DNA from 2 places in the Thalassotalea coralli genome. Region 1 is predicted to be linked to the other one. Evidence: predicted binding sites of a transcription regulator. Region 1 holds the regulator's gene; the other holds the start of a gene.
The links. The regulator FNR, encoded in region 1, switches genes on or off when oxygen is low (the NO sensors DNR and NnrR bind a similar motif). The targets are predictions, from matches to a motif close to TTGATCTAGATCAA.
Positions count from the first base shown of each region.

Region 1 (3,259 bases):
AAAGCTAAAACGTCACAGTTCAATCGATCAATGACATGCTCAGCTGTATTTCCGATTAAAGCGGCAGATAAACCTGTACGGCCTATTGTGCCTAAAATAACTAACTCTGCATCTAACTTACTAGAAACTGCTTCGATAACATCTTCAGGTAAGCCTTCTTCAATGTGGGTCTGCTCTGCTGAAATGCCAAATTTTTCTGCATGATTAACCATGGCATTCTTGTGATGTTCATACATGGAGTCGTTGTATTCGTTTGCATTAAACTCTGGAATTTCTATCGCTATATTTACTGGCGTACCAGGAAATGAATTAACTAAATGGACATTGCCTTGAATGAGGTTAGCTAGATTAACTGCCTCTTCTGTAATTATGCTGTTAAGAGACTGGTGCTCTTGTTCATCGCTTCCTACATTCAGTGCTGCCAATATATTCCCGTCTTTTGGCCACAAGTGATCTTTCACCAATAATACTGGGCAAGGGCATTTACGGAGAATATGCCAATCAGTTGGGGTAAATATTACCGATTTTAACTTGTCGTGCTCATGAGTTCCTTTAATGACAATATCGTAACCGTTATGCAGCACTTGTTCGATAATAGGTTCAAAAGGGCGGTTGTGCCAAACAACTTGAGAGTCAATGTTAACGTGTTCGTGTGGAGATTCGTCGATAATTTCTTGTAACCACTCTTCACGGTCACGAATTAAAGACTGACGCATTGCTTCTCGTTCATCTGCGGAAAGCATCGTTGTCATTTCGTAGGAAAAATCAAATATAGAAAGAAAAGCGGTAATTGAAGCGTTAGTTTTACTCGCTAATTCAATTGCACGGTTAAGCGCCTTTTGCTCTTCTACAGTAGGATCTATAACGGCGAGAATTTTTTTATACTTCTCCATGGCAAACTCCAAATAGTCACTTTTAATTCAATTATAGCGACTGCTGGCGTTTGCGCACGGGAATTTATTGTTTTAAATCAAGGGACCAGTAATTATTTATAAAGAAGCTACTTCGTCTAGCTTTTCATTATTCAGGATAGTAATTAGCTTACCATCAACCTTGATTAGTCCATTTTTGTCAAAGCGATTAATTAAACGGCTTATTGTTTCAACTGTTAAGCCTATGTAGTTACCGATATCACTTCGTGTCATTGACAATCTAAATTCAACAGAAGATAAACCGCGTTCTTTATAACGACTGCTTAGCGTCGATAAAAAAGTTGCCAAACGTTGTTCTGCGTTTTTGCGGTTAAGCAAAGTCATCATTTCTTGATCAGTACGAATTTCAGCGCTCATCATACGTAACATTTGCTTTTTCAATTTTGGCATTGCGTTAGATAGGGAGTCTAGCGTGTCGTATGGAATTTCACACACCATTGAAGTTTCTAGAGCTTTAGCAAAACTTGGGTGTTCGGCAGAAGCAATAGCATCAAAACCTAATAAATCACCAGCTAAGTGGAAGCCTGTAATTTGCTCTTCGCCACTTTCGTTGACAGTGTAAGTTTTGAAAGTACCTGAACGAATCGCGTAAAGCGATTTCATTTGCTCGCCATCTTGGAATATCTGCTCACCTTTTTGAATAGGTCGCTTACGATCAATTATTTGGTCTAGAGTTTCCAACTCTTGCGCGTTAAGAGAAAACGGGAGACACAGTTCACTGATACTACAATTTTGGCAATGAATATGTTGCTGACCTGAGCATTGACGCTTGTACATAATATCCTTAAATTCTCTACGGGTAATTCCAAGTGGAATATTATTAGAACATCTTCATATATGCAAATTTTAGTGTAATTATTCCATAAAAAATTAACATTAAGGCAATTGCACGGCGAACCCAAATCTTTGTTAACAATGCATTAACCTTAGAAGCGCCAAAAGATACCAGTAATAGAGCAGGTAAAGTTCCCAATCCGAAGCTTAGCATGATAAGGCCGCCTTGAAGTGCACTGCCAGATGCTAATGACCAAGTTAGCGTAGAATAAATAAGCCCGCATGGTAGCCAACCCCATAAAGCGCCTAAAAAGGTTGCTTTAGTCGCCGAATCAACGGGAATTAAATGTTTTGATAGTGGTTGCAACGTTTGCCACAGACTCTTTCCAACTTTCTCTACGTGAACTAGCAGAAACGCCCATTGGCCAATATACAGTCCGAGTAGAATGAGAAAAACACCGGCAATAACGTTTAGTATTAGCACAGGAAAGCCAAGTTGTTTGACCATTAATGAACTGGTAAAGCCAACAATTGTGCCTAACAAGGTATAAGAAAAAATCCTGCCAGCGTTGTAGCAAATAATATATAACTGCTTTTTAGGGTTATTGTCTCTAACTGCACCGGTAAGCATCGACGCAATACCTCCGCACATGCCAATGCAGTGGCCTGTTCCTAGTAATCCTATTAAAAACGCCGATAACAGGTCTAGTTGCATCTAGGGTTATTCTTTAGGTGAGTTGTTACGCTGATCATTAGCAGCGGTTTGCGATGTTGTCTTATCTTTTTTGTCTTCATCAAACAAAATGCTCAACCCTTGCTTCTCTAGATCATCAAATTGATTTGATTTGACCGCCCAAAAGAAAAAGTAAATCCCAGCTATTGTCAATAAAATAGCGATTGGAATTAAAACGTAGATAATGCTCATTACTTGTTTGGCCTTTTCGTTTTTAATAAACGCAGTGAATTAGTAATTACCAAAATTGAACTTAATGACATGCCGATTACTGCCATATAAGGAGTAATATAACCACTCACGGCTAATGGCAATACAATTGCGTTATAGCCAAACGCCCAGCCATAGTTTTGCCAAATAATTCGCCTGGTTTTATCTGCTACATGCAATAAATCTATAATAGCATTTAAGCGGTTGTTTAAAAGAATAACGTCTGCACCACTTTTGGCAATATCTGTACCACTGCCCATTGCAATAGAGACGTGAGCGGCACCAAATACAGGTGTGTCATTAACACCGTCACCAACCATGGCAATTTTTTCGTGCTCCTGCCTAGAGGTTAACAATTCCATTTTATCTTGTGCAGTAAGTTGGCTTTTAATTTCATCAAGCTGCAGTTCTTTTTGAACTTTTTCACAACCTTGTTGGTTGTCACCAGATAGCATGAGTGTGTTGTAAGAACGTTCTTTTAATGTAGCGATTAAGCTTTTCGCGTCATTTCTAATGTGATCAGAAATATTAATACTAGCGACAAGCTCTTCGTTAACTGTCATCACAATAGGTAAGTGAGTAAATTGTGTTAACTGGTCACCTTTTAGCA
Region 1 is NZ_JBVVBK010000002.1:509,241-512,499, reverse strand. It holds gene uspE (universal stress protein UspE) at 1-893, opposite strand, end outside; gene fnr (fumarate/nitrate reduction transcriptional regulator Fnr) at 990-1,709, opposite strand; gene ACOB80_RS07630 (sulfite exporter TauE/SafE family protein) at 1,753-2,421, opposite strand; gene ccoS (cbb3-type cytochrome oxidase assembly protein CcoS) at 2,428-2,631, opposite strand; gene ACOB80_RS07620 (heavy metal translocating P-type ATPase) at 2,631-3,259, opposite strand, start outside.

Region 2 (3,259 bases), on a different contig from region 1:
TTTAACATAAGTACACTGAACTCACCGCTTGCATTATCTTTATTTACCCCTAAACGCACGGGACGGAAGCCATTATCGGACCAAAAGTGATACAAAGAAGCAGACAAGCCAAAGCTTGTTCCCAATGTATGAACCTCTGATTGCCGTGCCTGCTCGTTAACAAAATTAAGTAACTGAGAGCCAATTCCCAACTGCTGATATTCAGGCACCACAGCAATACGCATTACCCGCCAATATTGCCATTCAAATGCTTCTTGGAATGCTAAATGTCTCAATAGAGACTGAGGAATAAACTGGTTTTTTAACTGCGACTCACTAGCAATTACTTGTTCGCTTCGCTGCTTAGATAAGCTTACACTGGATTCACTATTTCCTTCTTCAGCAATCAAAGCAACCGCTAATATATTGTTAAAGTTCGCCTCATAGCCAACAAAAATGTAAATACTTGGGTTATCGAGTAATAACTTGAGATCACTTGGAGAAGTTTGATAATGAGCCGTTACTAAAGTCGCAAACACTTGCTCAAGTAAAGCCTTGTCATTTAACAACTCGTGCTGTTGCACTTGTCTGAAATTGATTGAGTTTGGCGAAATGCCACTTTCTCGCAATTGCTGGCAAATTGCCGTTTTTGCCGAAAGCAAAAAGGCATCAAAGGTAAATTGTTCCAATGGATCGCCTTCTCTCCACCTAATTGGAGACATTAAATGCAATTCACTTGTTTGCTTGTTATTTTCTTTTAGCTCTTTAACAAATTTATAAGTAAAGCCCCTTCCTGCCCCTTCGTAACCATGCTGAGTTGTAGAGAAAACAAGGCGCGAGAATTTTTGCGTTAATTGTTTTAGCAAATAGATAGGTATCGCTGCGGCTTCATCCACAAGAACCAAACTTGGACTAGCCATGTCGTTAAACTCGCCTTTTAATAAAACATCGATTGGCATATAGCTAATAAGGTGCTGGTCAACTTCAAAACGTGTTCCCTTTAGCTTTCCTTCTGGAAAAAGTCGTTGTAAATGAAAAAATAAAATATCAACTGCAAACTGGTTAGGTGCACAAATTGCGATACTTTGTTTCTTGTCAACAGAGTTAAATAGTTCATTGCAAGCTAGAGCTAACGCAGTTGATTTCCCACGACCACGATCTGCGGTTATTACCAGAGGCCGTTTGCTATGGCCAGTGGCGACTTTTACGATTGCCTCTACAGCGCTTTGTTGATCTTCAGTCAGTGCGCCATATTTTCTGGAAGTTTTCTGTTTAGTACCTATTTTATTCGAACTTTCGTCAAGCAAATTAGGAAGCTCAACCGGTTGCCCCTCTTTTATAGAGACGACGCTTTGTGAGCTATTTACTTGTTGCCAAATATGCTGGATAAAAGGGTCAGGTGCATGCTGCTGATACTCAGATGGCAGCCAAATTAACAAACCTCCTACTTTCAAGGTTCCTGATAACGCCGCAAAAGCATCCGGGTGGAAAGCATCATCGTCAAACACCACGAGATTCGTTTCTCTTCCCAAGTGATGGCGATAATTTTTAGCTACGCATAGGCAACCATCAATGGCTTGATTCCAAGACAGGCCGATGAATCGTTCACTCAATAAACCTTGATATGACGACACAATGAATTGTGTTACAGAAAGTTGAAAATCACGCTCACCAGCTACAATGACTAAACGCCTCTGCTGAAGTTCCGTTAATTGTTCAATAAAAGACACTATATTCTTGAGCATGAATTTCTCTAAATCTAAGACACTAAAATGATTTTTTCTAAACTTTGATAATTTTATCAGGCAAAGTCAAAAAGCTGAACTACACTTATTCACGGGGCACTTTTTAAACAAAATTTAACATTTCTTGATTAAAAGCTTGTTTTAAATCAACGAAAATATAACAAAAACAAGAAATGATATATACAGAGCAAATTAAGGGTAACTGGCATGCAAGAACAAGAACTTGAAAGTAATGCCAAAAAGCATGAAAGGAATGTATTTATATTTCTCGTTGTCTTTTTGGCCCCGATATTATCTGTAATCATTGTCGGTGGTTACGGGTTTATGATTTGGATTTCTCAAATTATTTTTGGTCCACCTGCAAGCTAGGCTTCTTCAATGGCAATGGTGGAAAATCCATCACGCAGAAGGCTTTTTCGTGGCAATTTTGCAAAGCAAAAGCCTCAATTGCGTTTACCTTGGATAAAAAGTGAAAAGCATTTTATTGAACATTGTACTCAGTGTTCAAAGTGCATTGACGCATGTGAAACGTCTATTATTAAGCACGACGATTCGGGCTACCCATCAATAGACTTTTCTAAAGATGAATGCACTTTTTGCATGGCCTGTCACGATGTTTGCGAACAACCTTTGTTTCAAGAGTTATCAGAGCGCTCTGATCAAGCTTGGGTGGCAGCGATAGCGATAGACGAGAGGTGTTTAGCAGCAAACGATATTTATTGTCAAAGCTGCCAAGATGTCTGTGATCAAAGCGCAATCAGCTTCCAATATACTAAGGGCGTTATTCCACAACCTGCTCTTGATTCTTCCGCCTGCAACTTTTGTGGTGCTTGTATAAGTACTTGCCCACAAGATTCAATCGAAATAACACCTGAAAAATTAGAAAAAGAGGTGATTAATGGTTAACTCGGAAACAGTATCAATTTACGAGCCGCAAAAAGATGTTCCTTTAAAAAGTGACGAATATCACGTTGCCAGCTTTGTTGCTCACGCACAGCTTGATTTAGTTGATTTGGTTAAATCTGATATCAGCCAAATAGACGGAGCAGAAATCCATGCCGATGACGGCAATGGAAAAATCGTTTTTACTATTGAAGCCTCGAGCCAGGGGCAAATCGGCGCTTCAATTGACCAACTTAAATACCATACCGGCTTGTATAGCCTTTCGCCGGTTTACCATCAATTTGTTACGGAAGAATAAGGTGACACCATGAGCATTAATCGCAGAGAATTTATAAAAGCTAATGCGGTAGCAGCTGCTGCAGCCGTTGCAGGAGTGTCTGTACCAGCATCAGCTTCCAACCTAATCACTAGCAGTGACATTACTAAACTGAAATGGGACAAAGCTGCATGCCGCTTTTGTGGTACAGGCTGTAGTATTAACGTTGGCGTAATGGATGGTAAAGTTGTTGCTACTCATGGTGATATCAAGTCGCCTGTTAACAAAGGCTTAAACTGTATTAAAGGCTACTTCTTATCGAAAATAATGTACGGTAAAGACAGGCTTACAACTCCATTGCTACGTATGAAAAACG
Region 2 is NZ_JBVVBK010000001.1:839,291-842,549, reverse strand. It holds gene ACOB80_RS03780 (GNAT family N-acetyltransferase) at 1-1,724, opposite strand, end outside; gene napE (periplasmic nitrate reductase, NapE protein) at 1,932-2,093, shown strand; gene napF (ferredoxin-type protein NapF) at 2,103-2,630, shown strand; gene ACOB80_RS03765 (chaperone NapD) at 2,623-2,925, shown strand; gene napA (nitrate reductase catalytic subunit NapA) at 2,935-3,259, shown strand, end outside.
Region 2: napE (periplasmic nitrate reductase, NapE protein) is a predicted target of FNR. The motif match lies at 1,861-1,874, and genes of this name have one in related genera.